DNA from 3 places in the Amycolatopsis sp. MJM2582 genome. Region 1 is predicted to be linked to each of the others. Evidence: riboswitches for the same ligand, from Rfam matches in the RefSeq annotation. Region 1 holds a riboswitch; each other region holds the start of a gene.
What was found. Region 1 has a riboswitch for S-adenosylmethionine ahead of ED92_RS32095 (aminotransferase class V-fold PLP-dependent enzyme). Riboswitches for the same ligand answer to the same signal wherever they lie in the genome.
Positions count from the first base shown of each region.

Region 2: another riboswitch for S-adenosylmethionine. It lies ahead of ED92_RS19245 (methionine ABC transporter ATP-binding protein); the one in region 1 lies ahead of ED92_RS32095 (aminotransferase class V-fold PLP-dependent enzyme).
Region 3: another riboswitch for S-adenosylmethionine. It lies ahead of thrC (threonine synthase); the one in region 1 lies ahead of ED92_RS32095 (aminotransferase class V-fold PLP-dependent enzyme).

Region 1 is NZ_JPLW01000006.1:177,974-185,017, reverse strand. Features, by position in the region: gene ED92_RS32110 (RluA family pseudouridine synthase) at 1-107, opposite strand, end outside; gene lspA (signal peptidase II) at 104-667, opposite strand; gene ED92_RS41480 (hypothetical protein) at 692-1,279, opposite strand; gene ED92_RS32095 (aminotransferase class V-fold PLP-dependent enzyme) at 1,299-2,642, opposite strand; SAM riboswitch class IV at 2,675-2,789, opposite strand; gene ED92_RS32090 (M23 family metallopeptidase) at 2,918-3,601, opposite strand; gene ED92_RS32085 (potassium/proton antiporter) at 3,733-5,211, opposite strand; gene ED92_RS32080 (helix-turn-helix transcriptional regulator) at 5,324-6,007, opposite strand; gene ED92_RS32075 (penicillin-binding transpeptidase domain-containing protein) at 6,051-7,044, opposite strand, start outside.
Region 2 is NZ_JPLW01000003.1:111,533-118,576, reverse strand. Features, by position in the region: gene ED92_RS19255 (ABC-F family ATP-binding cassette domain-containing protein) at 1-928, opposite strand, end outside; gene ED92_RS19250 (4-(cytidine 5'-diphospho)-2-C-methyl-D-erythritol kinase) at 996-1,961, opposite strand; gene ED92_RS19245 (methionine ABC transporter ATP-binding protein) at 2,084-3,094, opposite strand; SAM riboswitch class I at 3,308-3,398, opposite strand; gene rsmA (16S rRNA (adenine(1518)-N(6)/adenine(1519)-N(6))-dimethyltransferase RsmA) at 3,645-4,481, opposite strand; gene ED92_RS19235 (GNAT family N-acetyltransferase) at 4,522-5,103, shown strand; gene ED92_RS41975 (DUF222 domain-containing protein) at 5,252-6,265, shown strand; gene ED92_RS19225 (resuscitation-promoting factor) at 6,324-7,044, opposite strand, start outside.
Region 3 is NZ_JPLW01000004.1:32,846-39,889, reverse strand. Features, by position in the region: gene lepA (translation elongation factor 4) at 1-612, opposite strand, end outside; gene ED92_RS25475 (class I SAM-dependent methyltransferase) at 726-1,313, shown strand; gene ED92_RS25470 (VOC family protein) at 1,310-1,684, opposite strand; gene ED92_RS25465 (EamA family transporter) at 1,708-2,613, opposite strand; gene rpsT (30S ribosomal protein S20) at 2,946-3,206, shown strand; gene holA (DNA polymerase III subunit delta) at 3,259-4,242, opposite strand; SAM riboswitch class I at 4,378-4,511, shown strand; gene thrC (threonine synthase) at 4,525-5,790, shown strand; gene ED92_RS25445 (ComEC/Rec2 family competence protein) at 5,821-7,044, opposite strand, start outside.

The DNA of each region.
Region 1 (7,044 bases):
GCCAGTTCCGCCACGACGGTGCGGGAAAGTCCCAGCAGCTTCGCCAGCCCCGCGTCGACGCGCATTCCGTCGAGCCCGTCGGGGACGGGCAGCATGCGCGCGCTCATTCGGTCGCCGCCTTCTTCTTGTCCTTTGTGGATGTTCCGTCGTAGTCCTTGCCCAGCAAGGAAAGGATCACGATGAGCACGCCGCCGACACAGATCGCGGAGTCGGCGACGTTGAAGATCGCCCAGCCCTGCCCGTTCGGCGCGAAGGCGGAGATCATGTCGACCACGTGCCCCTGCAGCGGGCCGGGGGCGCGGAAGATCCGGTCGGTCAGGTTGCCGAGCGCGCCGGCCAGCACCAGGCCGAGGCCGATCGCCCAGCCGACCGACCGCAGCCGCCGCGACAGCCAGACGATGGCGATCACGACGGCGATCGCGACCAGCGCGAGCACCCAGGTCAGCCCGGTCGCCATCGAGAAGGCGGCACCGGGGTTGCGCACCAGCTGGAAGTACACGAGCCCGCCGAGGAACTCGACCGGCTGCTTGCCCTCCAGCGTGGACACGGCGATCTGCTTGGTGAGGAGGTCGATCCCCCACAGCACCGCGGCGACGACGAACACCACGGCGACGCGCTTCTTGGGCAGCGGCGGCGATGGCGGCGCGGTTTCGGGCTCTGTACTCACTCCCCCATTGTCCACTGAGCGTGTTCAGGCCTCCTCGGCGGCCGCCTTCGGCCTGCTCAGCAGGGCCGCGAACGCCCCGGCGAGCGCCACCAGCGACGACAGCACCAGCGCGAGCTGTCCTTGTGCAGGCCCCACCGCGCAGAGTACGAACGCCGCGGCCACGGCCAGCACCAGCACGCTGCGTTCCAGCCAGGCCAGCAGCACCAGGCCGATCGTCAGCAGGAGCGCGCTCCGTGTGTCGCCGTCGAGGTCGAATTCCCAGTAACCGACCAGGTCGGCCAGCGCGATGGCGACCAGTCCGCCGAGCGCGATCGCGGCGACCTTCCACCACCGCATGGTCTTCGTCCGAAAGGCGTAGAACAGCACCGAGCCGAGGTAGACCGCGAACACGGCGAACAGCCAGTTGTCCATCCTGCCGATGGCGCCGGCCGAAACCGCGGTCAGGGGCGTCCCCGCGCTCTGGACGGGGCCGAACACGCCGCCGTCCCCGTGAGGCACGTAGGCGAACCACCCTTCGGACCGGTGCGTGCCGACGGACAGGGCCACCACGATCAGCTGGGCGAATCCCAGCAGCGCCAGCGGAAACCAGTAACGCGGTCGCTCGTTCCCCATGCGGGGTGAGGGTAGTGGCTCAGGCGCAGAACGGGGGCAGTTCGCGCGGATCGTTTTCCGGCACCCAGCGGCCTTCCGGCTTCTCGTACTGCCAGCGCGCGCCGCGGGCGACGATCTGGCGCAGCGCCAGGACGATCCGGTCCACGTGTTCGGTGGTGCTGCCGAGGCCGAGGCTCACGCGCACGGCCTGCTGGCCCGTCGAACCGGCGACGGCGATCAGCCGTTTGGTCGCCACGTGCGCGCAGAACGCGCCGTCCCGCACGCCGATGCCGTACTCCGCGGACAGGACCGCGGCGAGCCAGCCGGGTTCGAACCCGTCGACGACGAAGCTGAGCGTGCCGACGCGGTCGACCGGCGCGTCGAACAAGCGCAGTTCGGCGAAGCCGGGGATGGCGGCGAGGCCGCGACGCAGCCGCGCCAGCAGTTCCTCTTCGTGGGCGACGATGCCGTCCCAGTTCGCGGCCAGCGTCTCGCAGGCGACACCGAGCGCGTAGACGCCGACAGTGTTGGGGGAACCGGCTTCGTGCCGCTCAGGTCCGGAATTCCAGACCACGGAGTCACGGCTGACGAGCTTCGTCGCGCCGCCACCGGCGAGGTACGGCTGGGCCGCGCGCAGCCAGTCCGCGCGGCCGATCAGTGCGCCGGCACCGAAAGGCGCGTACAGCTTGTGGCCCGACAACGCGACGTAGTCGACGTCCAGTTCGCGCACCGAGATCTTCCGGTGCGGCGCGAGCTGCGCCGCGTCGAGCGCGATCCGGGCGCCATGCCGCCGCGCGACGGCCGCGATCTCCTTGACCGGCAACAGTTCCCCGGTCACGTTGGACGCGCCGGTCAGCACGACCAGCCGCGGCCCCTGCGGGCAGTCCGCGAGCGCTTCGTCCACAGCGGACACCGCGGCGAGCCGGGTGCGCGGCGTCTCGACCCGGCGGACGTTCGGCCCCTTCCAGGGCAGCAGCGCGGCGTGGTGCTCGGTGTCGAACACGACGACCGACGTGTGCTTCGGCAGGCTGCGCGCGAGAAGGTTGAAGGAATCGGTGGTGTTGCGGGTGAACACGACGGTGTCGGTCGATCGCGCGTCGACGAAGTCCCGCAGGATTCCGCGCGTGCGCTCGTAGAGCTTGGTGGAGACCTGCGAGGCGAACCCGGCCCCGCGGTGCACGCTGGCGTACCAGGGCAGGAACTCGTCGACCGCGGCCCGCACCTTGTCCAGACACGGGGCGCTCGCCGCGTGGTCGAGGTTGGCGTAACCGATTTCGCCGCCGGTGACCAGCGGAACCCGCAGATCGGCGCAGGCGACCGTCGGGATTTCGTGCGTGGCAACGGTTTCAGCAGGGGTGCTGGTGCGTTCGAGAGCGAGGGTCATCGTCATCCTCCGGGCCAGGGGACCCGACGAGGATCCCGCGCTTGCCCGTCGCACCACGCGACGAGCCAGGTCCTCACCCGGGGCACCCCACCGCGGTAGGAGGGTTGCCGGTCAGCTAGCCGGGGCTTGACGCTGACACTCGTGACCTACGGACGAAGTTAGCGGATGGGCGGGCGATCGAGCCAGCCCTCGTCCGCATCTTGAGACGCCGCTCACGTGTCCCGCGAGCGGGAAACACCGCTGCCCGGCGCCGCGCCGCGCCGGGCAACGGCAGGTCAAACCCGGAATCGGCCGGGCAGTCCGATGGTCGCGCGGGAGGAGAGCTCGGTCGCGGTACCCGAGTACTGATCGGTGCCCGCGGTGAACCGCCAGCCGCCGAAGGTCTTGCCGTCGACCGCCTCGCCGTAGGCCTCGGCGACCGTGGTCGAGACCTCGTCGTAGGACTTGCCGTTCCAGTTGCCGGCGCCGACCCCGAAGTCGCGCGAGTCTCCGCCCTGGGCAGCCGCCGTGGGCAGGGTCCACAAGGTGAAGTGCACGTGGGCGCCGGTGCTGCTGCCACCGCAGGGCAGCGCGTTGCCGGTCCGGCCGAGTGCGTCGCCGGGGGCGACCTTCTGGCCGTCGGTGACCGAAATGTTCTCCATGTGGTAGTACCCGGTGCGCCAGCCGCCGTCGTGGTCGACGGTCACCCAGTCGCCGCCGGAGCAGTGCTGGATCCGGACGGTGCCCGCCAGCGGGACGCGAACGGTCTTGTCGCCGGGGCTGAAGTCGATGGCGTTCTTCACGCCGGAGTTCCCGTTGTCCGAGTGGATCCCCGCCGAGTAGACCGATTGGCCCGTCTCGAAGGGCAGTCCGAACGCGGGGAAGGCACCGGCCGCCGTGGCCGTCGGAGCGGAGAGAGCCACTCCGACGAGTGCCACCGCGGCCCCCAGACCGGCGAACCGCACAGGAAGTTTCGTCACCTTGCGTACTCCTTACCCCGTGACACTCACCCATTCGATGGAGTCGATTGCCGGGAAAGTAATCCAAAAGGAGTACGAAAGGGAAGAATTTTCTGAGATCAACCGACGAACAGCTGGTGCTGGTTCGTGACCTACTGGCCGGATTCGCCCTTCCACCTGGCCAGGCGGCCCGCGCGGTCGACGGCCCGCAGGCGTCGTTCGGCCGTGTCGCGGGCTTCAGCGGTGGTCACGACGAGTAACTGGTCGCGTTCCTGAAGCCGCGTGTTCTTGTTCGGTGTGAAGCCCGTGCCGTCGCGGACGAGGAGGCTGATCGTCGCCCCCACCGGCAGCCGCAGTTCGGCCAGGTAGACGCCGTGCATCTTCGAGCCGGTGTTGATCCGGACCTGCAGGAGTTCCGCGCCCATCTCGTCGAGCGGCGCGGAGTCGACGTCGATCTCGTGCGCTTCGGCGTGCTGTGCCAGCCCGAGCGCTCGCGCGAGCGGGGTCAACGTCGCCCCTTGGAGCAGCGTCAGCACGATGACCAGCACGAACACCGCGTCGACCAGCTCCTGCGCGCCGGGCACCCCGGACGACAGCGGGATCAGCGCGAGCACGATCGGGACCGCGCCGCGCAACCCGGCCCAGGACAGGAACACCTGTTCCCGCCAGGGGATCTTGAACGGCAGCGCCGACAGGAGCACCGACAGCGGCCGCGCCAGCAGCAACACGACCGCGCCCGCGACCAGGCCCTGGACCAGGCTCTCGAAGATCCTGCCGGGCGAGGCGAACAAGCCGAGAAGAACGAACAGGCCGATCTGCGCGAGCCAGCCGAGCCCTTCGGCGAAGGAAAGCGTGTCCGACCGGTGCGGCAGCTTCGAATTCCCCAGCACCAGGGCCGCGACGTAGGTGGCGAGCAAGCCCGACGCGTGAGCGAGCTGCCCACTGGAGTACGCCACGACGCACACCGCGACGGTGGCCAGCGGGTACAGACCGGTGGCAGGCAGCGCCGCCCGGCGCAGCGCGAACGCCCCGCCCCAGCCGAAGGCCAGGCCGATCACCAACCCGGCGGCGAGTTCGTAGACCACCAGCAGCGGCAGCGACCAGTCGACGGTCGCGCCCTCGGCGAGGACGACGACCGCGATGTAGGCCGGGGCGTCGTTGATCCCGGACTCGATCTCCAGCGCGCCCACGAGCCGTTTCCCGATGCCCGCCGATCTCAGCACGGAGAAGACCGCCGCGGCGTCGGTCGAGGCGAGGACCGCGCCCCACAGCAACGCCATCCGCCAGTCCAGGCCCAGCAGCCAGTGCAAAGCCGCGCCGGTGACCGCGATGCTCACCGCGACGGCCACTGTGGACAGTGCGATTCCGATGCCCAGTGAGGGTTTCACGGCCGTCCACCGGGTGGTGAGGCCACCTTCGGACAGGATCATCACCAGCGCGGCGAGGCCGAGTGACTGGGTGAGCTCCGGGTTGTCGTACTGGATGCCGAACCCGGCTTCGCCGAGCAGGACACCCATCCCCAGGTACAGCAGCAGCGACGGCAGGCCGACGCGGATCGACACCCGGACGGCGATCACGGCGACGAGGAGCACCGCGCCACCGGTGCCGAGGATGAGCGGGAGCTGCTCCATGTCGCCTCCCGTTCCGGTCGCCGTGAGGGCTCCAGAATAGTGAGGCGGTGATCGTCACACGTTCGTGTACCGGTCGAAAAGCGTCCGGATAACCTGTGTTACAGACTGTCCACTACGGACTGCGCAGGGCCACCAGGTCGACACCGAGTTCCGCGAACGGTTCTTCCGCCGCGGGAAGGACTTTCACCGCGCGGTTGCCCTCACGGGACAACCAGCCGGCGCTCACCCCGTGAGACAGTAACGCCGCGGCGACCCGGCCCGCCAAATGATCACGGCGCACTGTCCAATCCAGACAGTCGCGCAGCATCGGACGGCGACCACCGTCGATCTCCACCCCGAGCGTGTCGAGCACCTCGCGCCCCCGCCCGGTCAGCGTCAATCCGCCGGCGTCGTCGATCAGCCCGGTGGCGAGCATCCCGTCGCGCAGCGCGACACCGACCGTCCCGGCGAGGTGGTCGTAGCAGGTCCTGGCGAACTCGAGGCGTTTCACCCGCACGGAAGACCGCAGTCCCTTCACCGGCCGGTGTTCGGCGTGCTGCGCCAAATGCTCGATCAGCTCGGCCACCCGGGGGTCGGCTATCCGGACGTAACTGTGCCTCCCTTGCTTGACCCGCACGACGAACCCGGCGTCGGTCAGCTTCGTCACGTGCTCGCTCGCCGTCGACGCGGCCACCTCGGCCGCACCCGCCAGCTCGGTCACCGTCCAGGCGCGCCCGTCGAGCAGCGCGAGGCACATCGACGCGCGGCTCGGATCGGCGAGCACGGCCGCGACCTCGGCCAGTGCGATCGTTTCCATGCCCTCACCGTAGAAGAAGCACGGTTCGGCGGCGGCCGAAGCGTCAGCCCGCCAGGAACTTCGCCGCCAGCTGGACCGCGGGTTTGGAGTCGTTGGAACCTTCGAGCATGACGGCGAACGCGACGTCGCCGCGGTAGCCGACGAACCAGCCGTTGGCGTCCGCGCCCGAGCCGTACTGCGCCGTGCCGGTCTTGCCGAAGACGGCCCCGCTGCCCTTCAGCGCTTTCGCGGTCCCGGTCGTGCAGACCTCGCGCATCATCGCGCGGACTTGGTTCAGCACCCCGGACGGCGGGGCCTGGTACCCGGCGTTGACCTTGGTCTCCAGCCCCTGCCACAGCTTCGGCACGACCGGTTTCCCCGTCGCGACCGTCGCGGCCATGAGCGCCGCGCCCAGCGGGCTGACCTGCACCCTGCCCTGGCCGATCCCGGCCTCGACCTGCTCGTCACCGCTGCCCGACGGCTCCACCTTCCCGGCCTCCGTCGACAGTCCCGGGATTTCGAAGTCGGCGTTGAGGCCGAGCTGGCTCGCGGCCTTCGCGAGGCCGTCCGCGGGCAACTGCCCGGCGAGCCGTCCGAAGGTCGTGTTGCACGACGCGGCGAACGCCGTCTTCAGCGAGACGGTCCCCAGATCGAACCCGTTGTCGTTCTTGAGCGTGCGGGTCCCGATCTGCTCGCTGCCCGGGCACGCCACCGGGGAGTCGGCGGAGACCCCGCCCTGCTGCAGCGCCGCGGTCGCCGTGGCGATCTTGAAGGCCGAACCCGGCGAGTACAGGCCGTTGAGCGCCTTCGGCTGGTTTCCGGCGGCGCCGTTCTGCGCGACCGCCAGGAGTTCGCCCGAGGTCTTCATCGCGACGATGATCGCCGGTCCCCCGAAGCCGTCGACGGCCTTCTGAGCGGCGTTCTGGGACGCCACGCTCAAGGTCGAAACCAGCGGTTTGTCGGTCTCGGCGGCCTGCCCGAAGAGCGTCTCGACCGGTTTGCCGGAGACGTCGACGCGGGACACGGTGACGGTCGCTCCGGTGCCGCTGCTCTCCCCC
Region 2 (7,044 bases), on a different contig from region 1:
CGGGGCCGATCCGCCAGGTGACGTGATCGAGCAGGGTGCGGTCGCCGACGGTCAACGTGGCGTCCTCGATCTCCAGCACGGTCTTGCCCAGCCGCCGACGCGCGAACGCCTGCAACTCGACCGAATCACGCGGCTCCGGCACATCGGAGATCAGCGCCTCGGCCGCCTCTACTCGGTAACGCGGCTTCGAGGTCCTGGCCTGCGGGCCGCGACGCAGCCACGCGAGCTCTTTACGCGCCAGGTTCTGCCGCTTCTCCTCGGCGGTCGCCGCCAGTCGCGCCCGTTCGGCCCGCGCGAAGATCCAGTCCGCGTACCCGCCTTCGTACTGCTCGACGCGGCCGTTGGTGACCTCCCAGGTCAGGCTCGCGACCGTGTCGAGGAACCACCGGTCGTGCGTGACGACCACGACCGCGATCTTGCGGTTCAGCAGGTGATCCGCGAGCCAGCGGACGCCTTCGACGTCCAGGTGGTTGGTCGGCTCGTCGAGGACCACGAGGTCCAGTTCACCGGTGAGAGCGGCCGCCAGCGCCACCCGGCGGCGTTCGCCACCGGACAGGTTCGCGGTTTCCTTCTCGACGCCGAGTGCGGTGATCCCCAGACCGTCCATAATGGACCGGACACGCGCGTCAGCGGCCCACTCGTGTTCCGCGCCGTAACGTTCCAGCACGACATCGCCGACAGTGCTGCCGGCGGGCAGCTCGGTCCGCTGGGTGACCACGGCCATCCGCAAGCCACGGACCTGACTGACCCGTCCCGTATCCGGCTCGCTGATCCCCGCGAGCACCTCCAGCAGCGTCGTCTTCCCACCCCCGTTGAGACCGACGACACCGATACGCTGCCCCTCCGCCACACCGAGCGAAACACCGTCGAGCAGCGGGCGCACCCCGAAGGACTTGCTCACCGACTCCAGGTTGACCAAGTTGGCCATGCCTCAGCCGATCCTTTCCGAAAAGCTTGCACCACAACGAATTAGTCGATGTCCATTTCGGACATCCTCACGCGTGCACCCGCGGCGGAGACGGCCGCGGAGCGTCGTCGCCGCCGACCAGCCGCGCTCCGGGCACCGGCCCGTGCGCGACGCGTACCGTGCGGCAGACACCCGCACCGGACAGCTCCGCGGCGACCTCGACGGCCGACTGGGCATCCGCGCACAGAAAGGCACAGGTCGGTCCGGAGCCGGAGACGGTGCCGGCGAGCGCACCCGCGTTGACCCCGGCCCGCAAGGTGCGACGCAGCCCCGGCCGCAACGAGACGGCGGCCGCCTGAAGGTCATTGCCGAGAAGCAGCGCCAGCTGCCGCGGGTCGCCGGACGCCAGCGCCTCGACCACCGGGGTGTGCGAACCGATCCGCGGCGGGCTGCCCTCTTCACGCAACTTGTCCAGCTCGCCGAACACCCTCGGCGTCGAAAGACCTCGCTGGTCGAAGGCCAGGACCCAATGGAAGGTGTGCCGCGACAAGACCGGCACCAGCTGCTCACCCCGGCCGGTGCCCAACGCGGTCCCGCCGTAGAGCGCGAACGGGACGTCACTGCCGAGCTTCGCGGCGATACCCGCCAGTTCGTCTCGGGAGATGTCGAGCTTCCAAAGCGACGCGAGCCCCACCAGGGTCGCGGCCGCGTCGGCGCTACCACCGGCCATCCCACCTGCCACCGGGATGCCTTTGCGCAGTACGACCCTGACCTTGGACTCGCCGTCCGCCTTGCCGACATGTGCCGCCAGCGCCTGCGCCGCCTTCCAGGCGAGGTTGTTGGCCCCTGTCGGTACGGAGCCTTCGCCTTCGCCGTAGACCTCGACACCGGGATCTTCGGTGACCGCGACGGTCACCTCGTCGGTCAAGGAAAGCGCCTGGAACACGGTCACCAGCTCGTGGTAGCCGTCCGGGCGTACGTCACCGACCGACAGGTGCAGGTTGACCTTGGCGGGAACCCTGACGGTTACTGGGGGCGGTACGACGGCGAGCACCCGTCAAGCCTACGTGGCCGTTCCACTTGCGCTGTCACCAGGAGAAAAGAGAACAGGACGAGTCGGACACGAACGGGCCGCCCCGGACGGATTTCGTCCTGAGCGGCCCGTTCGTGGAGGAATCAGGCAGCGACACCCTGCGGTCCGCGGACCGGGTGGGTCACGTGGCCGCCGCGTTCGGCGATCCAGGCGAGCGCGGCGTCCGCGCGCTCACCGCGCACACCGAGACGGAACCGGCCCACCGGCGTGTCGCCGATCCGGGTCAGGCCGCCGCCGATGGTGGCGAGTTCGACGTCGAAGCGACCGGCGGCCTCCGGGAGCAGCGCACCGACCGAAGCGAAGCCGACGAGCACGACGTCCACTGCCCGGTCGTACTTCGAGGCCTGCGCCCGTCCGGTCTCGATCGCGGGAAGCAGCGCCTGCGCGGTCCGGCTGTTCGGGTCGGAGACCAGGTCGAGCACGGTCCCGCGTTCGATGACCGCCCCAGCCTCCAGAACCGCGACGTCATCGCAGACACGGCGAACCACGCCGGCGTCGGGAGTGGTGAGCAGCACGGTGACTCCGAGCTCGGCACGGGCCCGGTCGAGCACGGTCAGGACCGCGCCGGTCTCCTCGGACTGCACACCGGCGGTCGGGTCGTCGGCCAAGAGCACGGACGGCCCGGCGGCCAGCGCTTTGGCGATGGCGACTCGACGCAGCTGCCCTTCGGACAGGTCGCCCGGCCGCTGCCCCGCCCGAGGGGTGAGACCGACCAGGTCGAGCAGGTTGCCGACCCGGTTGCGGCGCTGCGGCCCGTCGAGACCGAGCTGTTCGAGCGGGGAAGCGATGTTGCCGGCGATGGTGCGCTCAGCGAGCAATTCCGGTTTGGTGCTCACGACACCGACCTGCCGCCGGATCTCGCGCAGGCGGCGTCCGTCGAGGGTCCCGGTGTTGAGGCCGTCGAGGCGGACGACGCCGCGGTCGGGGCGCTCCTGAAGACCGATGCAACGAGCGAGGGTCGACTTGCCGGAACCGGCCGGGCCGACGACTCCGAACAGCGAGCCCGCCTGGATGTCCACGCTCACATCGCGCAGCGCGACGACGGGATTTCCGTTGAGAGGAAAGGATTTGGACAGGTTTTCAACAGTGATCACGAAAGGCTCCATGCGAATGGGGCGCTGCTTCTTTCGAGCGCGCCGACCGTCACCGAGTGACCGTCCGGAAACGGACGGTTTTCAGAGGTAAGGGAGAAGGACTCAGGCAGTAACGGTGGAGCGTTGACACGCACTTACCGTGCGGCGACCTTCATCGACGACACGTCGCCTGGTCAGCAGGAGCGGGTGGGTGACCCTGTTCATTAGGCACAGCCTCCATCGGTCCTGGCTGTAGCACCTGCCCTGTGGAGGGTGGTTGCTGCGACTTCGGCGAGCCAGGTCTCTCAGTCGCTCGGGATGGCTCACTGAGTAAAACCGATCCCACTGGATGAAAGCAAGCGCGTAGGCGCAGATCACACGTCTGGTCGCGTCCATCATACAGGATGAGCTGTCCATATATTGGACAAAGGCAGGCGCCTTCGACCTGCCCCAGGCGTGCTACCTGCTAAGACAATGCCGGCTCATACAGATCGAGAGGAAGACTTACGCACTCGTGCTGACCTGGGCCGAGGGGCGTTCGCGCGGTGCCGGTCACATCCCGAGCAGGCGGTCAACCCGCGGCCGCGGCGATCCGCGCGAACTGGTGGACATCCAACTGCTCACCGCGCGTCTTGGGATCGATACCCGCCTTCTCGAGCAGCGCCCCCGCGCGTTCGGCGGAACCGGCCCATGACGCCAACGCGGCGCGCAAGGTCTTCCGCCGCTGGGAGAAGGCGGCGTCGACCACCGCGAACAATCGCTCCCGGTCCACGGACGAGACCACCTCACCCCGCTCGAAAGCGACCAGTGCGGAGTCCACGTTCGGAACGGGCCAGAACACCGCGCGAGGCACCGCGGCGACCTTGCGCGCCTTTCCGTACCACGCGAGCTTGACGCTGGGGACGCCGTAAGTCCGGCTCCCCGGACCGGCCGCCATCCGGTCCGCCACTTCGGTCTGGACCATCACGAGGCCACTGGTCAGCGACGGCAGCTCGGCCAGCAGGTGCAGCACGACCGGAACCGCGACGTTGTACGGCAAATTCGCGACGAGCGCCGTCGGACTCGCGGGCAGGTCGTCCGCCGTGATCCGCAACGCGTCCGCGCCGACGACCGTCAATCGTTCGGCTCCGCCCCGTTCGGCGGCGGTATTCGGCAATCGCCCCGCCAGCACAGGATCGATTTCGACCGCGACGACCTCGGCGCCGGTCGCGAGCAGTCCGAGCGTCAAGGAGCCGAGGCCTGGCCCGACCTCCAACACGACGTCGCCTTCGCCGACCCCCGAGAGGTCGACGATGCGGCGCACCGTGTTGGGATCGTGCACGAAGTTCTGGCCGAGCTTCTTGGTCGGACGTACGTCCAGCTCGGCCGCCAGCGCCCTGATCTCCGCAGGACCGAGCAGTTCAGTCACCCGACGATCGTAACCAGCCCCGGTGGGCCACTATTGGCCGGTGGACGACGTCGTACTCGAAGGCGAGAAAGTCCGGCTGCGCGACTGGACGCCGAGTGACCTTCGACCGCTTCGCGACCTACTCGATCCCACGCGGCCCTGGCACGAAACGAACGGGCCCTACTTCGGCACCCCGAGCGCGGCAGCGGCCGACTCGACGGCCCGCGAACTCACCACGCCCACGGCCGAGCCCTCCGATCCCCGCACCAGCCTCGCCGTATGCGATCTGAAGGACGGCGGCTTGATCGGCAGGGTCAGCTGGTACTGGGAAAGCAGGCAGACCGACTGGCGGCGGATGGGCTTGGTGATCTACGACGAGCGGTACTGGGGCGGCGGGTACGGCACTGAGGCCTTACGCCTGTGGACGACCTATTTGTTCGCTCGCACCGACACGCTCCGCCTGGACTTCGCCACATTCTCGGGGAACCTGGGGATGATCGCCGTCGGGCAGCGGCTGGGATTCGTCGAGGAAGGCCGGTTCCGACGCGCTCGACGCTGGTCCGGAGGCGTGCATGACGCCGTCGTCTATGGGGTGCTCCGGGAGGAGTGGGACCGGATGAACCAGTTGAGCGCCGAGCCGTGATCCCGCCCCCCACCATCCGAATGGCGTTTTCGAACTGACACGTATCCCACTCCCGTGTGATCGGCGCAGGTCAGCGCAGCCGGAGCGTAATGATCATCCACCCGATCGATACCGTGCATTCGTTCGAATCTGCCTCGACAATCGAGGGATGACCAGCACAAATACTCCCAAGGCCTTCCCGCTCAACCTGCCGGAAGGCGACGCCGAACTGCTCCTCGACGAGTTGCAGACACGGCTACGCGAAGGGCGACGTCTGTTCGCCGAAGTCGGCCAGATCCTGGCCGAGATCGAGGCACGTGGGGTCCGAGACCTCTACGGATACAACTCGATCGCCGCCTTCTACGAGCATGTGGCTCGAGTGCCTCGAGCAGAGGCTCAGAAAGTGGCAAGCAGAGCGCTCGCGCTCAATTCGAGACGGGCGCGCGACGGCACGTCGATCGACCCCGTCGCGCCGTTGACCGGCGAGTCGGCCAGCACCGGCGCGTTGGCCGAGGCGGGTATCGACCGGATCGTCACCGTCATGAAGAGGCTGCCGGACCACCTAGAGGCGGACGAGCGGCTTGACGCCGAAAAGGGCCTGGTCGAACTCGCGGCTGTCGCAAGACCGCGCGACGTCACCATGGCGGGTACCGACCTGCTCGCACGGCACGATCCGGATGGGAAGCCCAAAGACGATCCCGAGCCGAAACGTCAACGAAGCGAATTCTGGTTGCGCCAGAAACGGACCGGCCGGTGGGACATGCGCGGGAACCTCGACCCCGAGACAGGCGCCCGCCTGAACGCGCTCTTGGTGCCGCGTACGTATCCGGCTCCCGGCGAAGTAGCCGACGACCGTGCACCGGCGGAGAGACGCGGCGACGCGTTCGCGGAGATCGTCGATCTCGCGGAGGCCGGCCCGGACATCCCCGCGCCCCGGCAGGCCGCGGAGCGGGCCGCTGAGGAGCCTCAGCCCGCACAGCCCAGCGAGGAACCAGCGAGTCCCCCTAAGCCCACCCAGATGCCGCCACAGGGCCGCCACCGCGGTGACGAAGGCGTACAAGCGGCCACCGCAGCCGGAGGACCCCGGAATGTCGCCCACCTACGTCCCCCTCGATGGTGGGCACGACTGTCGAAACCTAGATCCGGGAATCCGACACAGCCGCAGAAGCCTCTAACGGCCTGAAGGCCACCGTGCGGGCGAACCCACATGGTGACCTTCAGGAAAGGAGGACGATCTGGCGTCAGGCCTTCTTGCCGCAGTGCGGCCAAGCGCTGTAGCCACCACGCGCGTCGCGGACCTTCTCGGCGACAGCGATCTGCTGGGCCTTGCTGGCCTGGTGCGGGTAGGCGGCGTACTGCTCGCCACCGTAGGCGTCCCAGGTGCTCTTGTTGAACTGCAGGCCACCGTAGTAGCCGTTGCCGGTGTTGGCGGCCCAGTTGCCGGTCGACTCGCACTGGGCGATGCGGTCCCAGGCTCCGGCGTCTCCGATGACCGGATCGGCGGGCTTCTTGGTACCGACCTTGACGATCTTGGGCTTGGCCTCGGTGATGACCTCTTCCGAGACCTTCTCGCGGCCGACCTCTTTGCCGTTGCGCTTGGTGACCTTGTAGGTCACGGTCTTCTGGCCCGGGGTGCCCGGGTCCTCGACCTTGGTCTTGCCCTTTTCGAGCTCCGGGTCGTCGACCTTCTGCTCGGGCGGAGCGATTTCCTCGTTCTGCTTGACCATGGTGACGCCGGTCCGGCTGATGTGGACCTCGGCGCCGTCGACCAGCTTGACGTCGAGACCGCCGACGGCCTCGTCGTCCGGGCCGAGGGTCATCCGGAGCTCACCGAGAAATTCCTGGGTGGTCACCGAGTTGGTCTGAACCTTGCGCGGTTCGTTCGCGCCGTCGTAGACCGTGACGTTCTTGAGGGTCTTGACCTCGACGGTGGCGCCCTCGAGCGGCAGCTCACCGTTCTGC
Region 3 (7,044 bases), on a different contig from region 1:
CATCGCGCGGGCGGGCGCGTCCGCGTCGCCGACCGGCGCCGGCACCTGCCGCACGCATTCGTCCAGCAGTTCGGTCACGCCCATGCCGGTCTTGGCCGACACGCGGAGCACGTCCGAAGGTTCGCAGCCGATGATGTGCGCCAGCTCGGCCGCGTACTTGTCCGGGTCGGCCGACGGCAGGTCGATCTTGTTCAGCACCGGGATGATGTGCAGGTTCTTCTCGAGCGCCAGGTAGAGGTTCGCCAGCGTCTGCGCCTCGATCCCCTGAGCGGCGTCGACCAGGAGAATCGCCCCTTCACAGGCCTCCAAGGCCCGGGAGACCTCGTAGGTGAAGTCCACGTGGCCCGGGGTGTCGATCAGGTGCAGGACGTGGTCCTGGCCGTCGACCTTCCAGGGCAGGCGCACGTTCTGCGCCTTGATGGTGATCCCGCGTTCCCGTTCGATGTCCATGCGGTCGAGGTACTGAGCGCGCATGGCCCGCTCCTCGACCACGCCGGTGAGCTGCAGCATGCGGTCGGCCAGGGTCGACTTGCCGTGGTCGATGTGCGCGATGATGCAGAAGTTCCGGATGAGCTCCGGGGGCGTGAAGGTCGTGTCGGCGAACGTCGTCAACGGGTTTCCTCGCGAAGGTCGGGGTGTGCCACCTCTATGGTCCCATGCCGCTCCGGGTGCGAGTGGGGGTCATCCCCGATGCGGCCCGTGATGAGCTGTGGTGCCCTCGAAGTATGAGTACTTCACTGTCCCAAATGCTCGACCGGACGTTCGGTCGTCCCCGGGGACTGCTCGGCCGGTTCGGCGGGCGGGCGATGGCGCACGGCAACGCGGCCACCGAGCTTCGCGTCGTCGAGCTGGCGTCGATCGAGTCCACCGAGACCGCCCTGGTCGTCGGCCCCGGCCCCGGAATCGGCCTGCAGGCCACGGCCGAACGCGCGGCCCGGACGATCGGTGTCGACCCCTCGCAGGAGATGCTCGCGCGATCCCGTCGCCGCTGCGGCGACGAAGTGGAGCTGCGGCAGGGCACCGCGGACGCCACAGGTGAGCCCGACGACAGCGTCGACGTGGTCCTGAGCGTCAACAACGTGCAGCTGTGGGACGACCGGGCGGCCGGGTTCGCCGAACTGTTCCGGGTGCTGCGCCCCGGCGGCAGGCTGCTACTTTCGTCGCACGAGAAATGGTTGCCGGTGTCCCGGCACGAGCTGGCCGACGAGGCGGCCGCCGCCGGCTTCGTCGATCTGCAGACCTGGACCTGGGACCCGCCGGGCTTCGGCGCCTCCCTCGCCGCTCAGCTGCGCGCGATCAAGCCACTCGCCTAGCGAGGGTCAGTGCGCAGCGGATGCTCACGCGGCACCTCGACCAGCACGATCCTGGTGCCGTCCGGGTCGGCGATCCACGCCTCGTCCAGCCCCCAGGGCTCGCGCCGCGCGCCGCGAACCGGTTCCAAGCCCTTCTCCGCGAGTTCTCCGAGCGCCGCGGGCAGGTCCCGGACCTGAAGCCACAAGGCGACGTCAGGGGTCGGGCCGGTCTCTCCGGTGCCGACGATCTCGATCGACCCGTTCCCGGCGAAGAACACCGTCCCGCCGGGGAACTCCTTGTCGATGGCCAGGCCCAGGGTGTCCCGATAGAACGCCGTCGACACGTCGAGGTCCTTCGGGTGGATCAGCACCCTGCTGCTCAGCACGTCCATGGCTCAATCCCTACCGGATGGGTTCAGGCCATCGCAATCGCGGCGATACCCGCCAGCACCACCACCGACCCGGCCAGCCGTCGGACGGCGTTCGCCTCCCCCAGGACCAGCCAGGCGGCGATACCGCCCAAGACGATGCTCAGTTCCCTCGCGGGCGCGACGAGGCTCACCGGGGCGACCTGGAGGGCGTAGAGCACCAGCAGGTAGGCGACGGGCGAGAACACGCCGACGATGACGACCTCGCGCTTGTGCTCGCGCCAGAGCCACGAGATCTCCTCGCGGTCCTTCAGCGCGTACGGCGCCATAAGCAGGCTCTGCACGATCGCGCCGGTTCCGAAGTACACGATCGGCGGGACCCCGAGACCGGTGACCGAATGCGCGTCCCACAGCGTGTAGGCGGCGATCGTGAGACCGGTCAGCAGGCCGTAGACCAGGCCCTTGCGGCGAGCGACACGGTCGGCGGCGTCGGCGTGGGCCGGTGCCCGCCCGGTCCCGATCACCAGCACCCCGGCGACCACGAGGAACGCGCCCACCAGGCCGAGGATCCCCGGCCGCTCGCCGAGCAGCACGACGGCGGCGAGCACCGAGATCAGCGGCCCGGTCCCGCGGGCGACGGGATAGACGACGGACAGATCGCCGACGGCGTATCCCCGTTGGAGGACGATGCCGTACGTGACATGGAACACGGCGGTGACCACGGCGGCGAACAGCCAGGTCCACTGTGGACGTTGTGGTTCCACGGCCAGCGAGACCGCCATGACGGGGACGAGCAGGATCGCGGAAAGGCTGTAGTACGCCCAGACGAACCTGGCTCCGCCGCGGCGGATCCGCTTGGCGGCGAGGTTCCAGCCCGCGTGGATGACGGCGGCGATGACGACGAAGGACAGAGCGGTGGCGTTCACAGCGGACCTTTCATGTTTTCCGCGCATGCGGAAAACCCGGTCCTCCAGGCTTTTGTCCCGTCAGATGAACGGCGGCGCTTCCGGCTCCGCCGATGGTGCCGCTCGGACCGGTCCCGTCTGCCCTGATTGTGTGTTTCGCTGAACGGGCAGGCGGCGGAACCCTAGGCACTACGATCTTCACCGTACCGCAAGCAGCCCTTCCGAGGCTGGCGCGAGCCGTGCCGGGACGGCTGTTAAGCTTGCCTTTCACCGTCGTGTGGCATTCCGTCATGGAGGAAACCCGCGCCGCTCCCACGAGCACGCAGGGCCGGTCACAGCGCGGCGGTGAAACCACCGAGAGATTCAAGAGGAGCGCCCCCGTGGCCAACATCAAGTCGCAGATCAAGCGCATCACCACCAACGAGAAGGCGCGTCAGCGCAACCAGGCGATCCGGTCCTCGGTGAAGACCGCGATCCGCAAGTTCCGCGAGGCCGCCGACGCCGGCGACAAGGCCAAGGCCCTGGAGCTGCAGAAGGACGCGGCCAAGAAGCTGGACAAGGCCGTGACCAAGGGCGTCATCCACGCCAACCAGGCCGCCAACAAGAAGTCCGCGCTCGCGAAGCGCGCGAACTCTCTCTGATCGGCTTTCGAAGGGCCCCGGCGACTCGCGTCGCCGGGGCCCTTCGCCGTTCTCAGCGGCTTGTGCCGTGGGCGTCGACGACCTCCAGGACAGCGCGCTCCAAGGCGTACTCCGGGTTGGCCGCCACGCCCTTGACCTCGGCGTTGAGCCGGGCGACCACGCGCATCGCGGTGGCCAGACCGTCCTGCCCCCAGCCGCGGGCCTGCCCCTGCGCCTTGCGGACCTTCCAGGGCGGCATCCCCAGCTCGCCCGCCATCTGATTCGGGTTGCCGCGACCGGCGCCGGACACTCGCGCGATCGTGCGGACGGCGTCGGCGAGCGCGTCCGCGACCAGCACGTGCGGTACGCCCAGCTGCATCGCCCAGCGCAGCGACTCCAGCGCCGCCGCCTTGTCACCGGCGACGGCCTTCTCGGCGACGGCGAAACCGTTCACGTCCGCGCGGCCACGGTGGTAGCGCCGGACGGCCTGCTCGTCGACCGCCCCGCCGGCGTCCGCGACGAGCTGGGTCGCCGCCGACGACAGCTCGCGCAGATCCGAGCCGACGGCGTCGATCAACGCGAGCACGGCCGCACCGTCGATCTTCCCGCCGACCCGGCGGACCTCGTTGCGGACAAAGGATTCCCGCTCGGCGGCCTTGGTCAGCTTCGGGCACTCGACGACCTCCGCGCCCGCCTTCTTCAAGGCGGCTGGAAGCCCTTTCGCGGCCTTGCTCCGGCCGCCTCCGCTGTGCACGACGACGAGCACGATGCCGTCGGCGGGCGCCTTGACGTAGGCCATCACCCCGTCGGCGAGCTCCTGCGAGATGTCGTGCGCGGATTCGAGGACGATCACCCTGCCCTCGGCGAACAGCGAAGGGCTGACCATTTCCGCAAGCGCCGGGACTGTGAGGTCCGACACCCGGATCCGGGTGAGATCCGCCGTCGGATCGGCCGCTTTGGCCGCGTCCGAAGCACTGCGGACCGCACGTTCGATCAGCAGCTCTTCCTCACCGAGAACCAGGACCAGCGGCGATGGGGCGGAAGCTTGCGTCGTCACGGTGACGATCCTGCCACTCGTCCTCTCGTGTGCTTTGTCCGGTGATGTGTTCCGGGCACGGTGGCCCCACCTGAGGCTCATGTCGTACGGTGTTGGCGAGGCGACGCGCTGACGCGCGTGCCGACAATCGAATACCGCTCATCCAGAGGGGCAGAGGGAACGGCCCGATGAAGCCCCGGCAACCGGCGTCAGCCTGTCATCCCGCGATCGCGGGGTAGCTGACGAACACGGTGCCAATTCCGGCCCGCCACCGGCGGGGCAGATGAGGAAAGGAACCTCGCGATGACCGCAACCCTCGGCACGACCTCCACCACCAAGACCCCGGATCTCGGACCGGCCGTCGAACTGGTGTCGAAGGAAGAGGGACATCGGCAGCCGCTCGCCCCCGAATTCGTTTCCGCCGAGGACTTCTCGCCGCTCGAGGTCGCCTACGACTTCGGCCGCGTGCGCCGCGAGGACATCGAAGCCGGACCGAAGAACATCTGGCGCTACAAGAAGCTCCTTCCCGTTCCGTCGAATGTCGAAGAAATCCCCAACACCGAACCCGGCGCCACCCGGCTCATCCAGGCCGACAGGCTCGCGAAAGCCTTGGGTGTCAAGAAGGTCTGGGTCAAGGACGACACCGGGAACCCCACCCACTCGTTCAAGGACCGCGTGGTCGCCGTCGCACTGGCCGCCGCCCGCGAATTCGGATTCGACGTGCTGGCCTGTCCGTCGACCGGCAACCTGGCCAACGCCGTCGCCGCCGCGGCGGCCCGCGCGGGCTGGCGGTCGGTCGTCCTGATCCCGAAGACCCTCGAACGCGCCAAGATCCTCACCACCGCCGTGTACGACGGCGACCTGATCGCGGTCGACGGCAACTACGACGACGTGAACCGGCTCGCCACCCAGCTCGCCGCCGAGCAGGAGAGCTGGGCGTTCGTCAACGTGAACGTCCGGCCCTACTACTCGGAAGGCTCCAAGACGCTGGCCTTCGAGGTCGCCGAACAGCTCGGCTGGCGGCTTCCCTCCCAGATCGTGGTGCCGATCGCTTCCGGTTCCCAGCTCACCAAGGTGGACAAGGGTTTCCGCGAGTTCGGTCAGCTCGGCCTCGTCGACGAGACGCCGTACAAGGTGTTCGGCGCGCAGGCCACCGGCTGCTCCCCCGTCTCGGCGGCCTTCCGGGCCGGCCACGACGTCGTCCAGCCGGTCAAGCCGGACACGATCGCCCGGTCGCTGGCGATCGGGAACCCGGCCGACGGCCCCTACGTCCTCGACGTGGTCAACCGCACCGGTGGCGCGATCGAAGACGTCACCGACGAAGAGGTCGTCGAGGGCATCCGGCTGCTCGCCCGCACCGAGGGCATCTTCACCGAGACCGCGGGCGGCGTGACCGTCGCGACGGCCAAGAAGCTCATCGAGACCGGCAAGCTCAACCCGGACGAGGAGATCGTCCTGCTGATCACCGGCGACGGCCTCAAGACCCTCGACGCCGTCGAGGACAAGATCGGCCCGAAGGCCACCGTCAGCGCCTCGGCCGACGCGGTCCGCGAAGCTCTGGGTATCTAAGCTCGGGCATCTCAGTTCCCGCGGCCCGCCTCAGGAACGAGGCGGGCCGCGGGGCTCACCCCGGCGTACCAGGGCGAGGCCTCGCCCGTCCGCGACCACCGCGGTGTCGCCGTCCGTGTCCGTTCTGGCGACCGACGCGCCGACGGCCACCAGGCTGTCCAAAGTGGACTTGTTCGGATGGCCGTAGGTGTTTCCGGCACCGACGCTCACCAACGCGGCCCGCGGTGCGACGGCGTTGAGGAAATCCGGTGCCGTGTAACGACTTCCGTGGTGCGGGACCTTCAGGATCTCGGCACGCAGATCGGCGCCCTCGGCCATCAGGTCGGACTGCGCGGCGAGCTCGATGTCGCCTGTCAGCAGCAACCGGCCCGCCGGGGTCCCGGCGCGCAGGACGACCGAACCGTTGTTGATCACCGTGCCGTCCTGTTCACGGACCGACCGCCGGGTGACATAACGCGGCCCCAGTACGTCGAGTGACAACGCCTGCCATTCCAGCCGTTGTCCGATCTCCAGCTCCAGCAAGGGAATCCCGCGCCGCGCCGTCTCGTCCGCGACCTGCTGCCACGCCCAGGCCGGAGCCCGTCCCGGGCCGACGGCGACCGCACCGACCGACCGGCCCTCGAAGACGGATCCGAGACCGCCGATGTGGTCGGCGTGCAGATGACTCAGCACGATCAGCGGCACGCGGTCCACGCCGAGCCTGCTCAGGCATTCGTCCACCGGTCCCGGTTCCGGCCCGGTGTCGACCAGGACCGCCCTCCCCTGCTCACCTGTGGCGAGGACGACGGCATCGCCCTGTCCGACGTCACAGGCGACGGCGTTCCACGCCGGCGGTGGCCACGCCGGTGCCAGCACACGCACCGGTACGAAGACGACCAACCCGGTGGCCAAAGCGATCGCCAGCAGGATCCGCCCGTGCCGCAACCGGATGACGACGAGCAGCACGGCGAGCAGTCCGGCCGCCAAAAGCCCGCCCCACCAGCCATCCGGCCAGTCCACGACGGCTCCCGGCGCCCGGGCGCCGTGGCGGGCCACGGTGACGAGCCAGCTCGCCTCGGGTTCGGTCAACCGGACCAGCAGCCGGCCCGCCGACGGCCACCACGGTCCGACGGCGGTGGCGAGCACGCCGAACACGGTGGCCGGGGCGACCACCGGCGCGGCGAGCACGTTGGTCAGCACCGAGACGAGCCTGACCGATCCCGCCATGCCCGCGATGACCGGCGCTGTCATCACGAACGCGGCCAGCGGGATGGC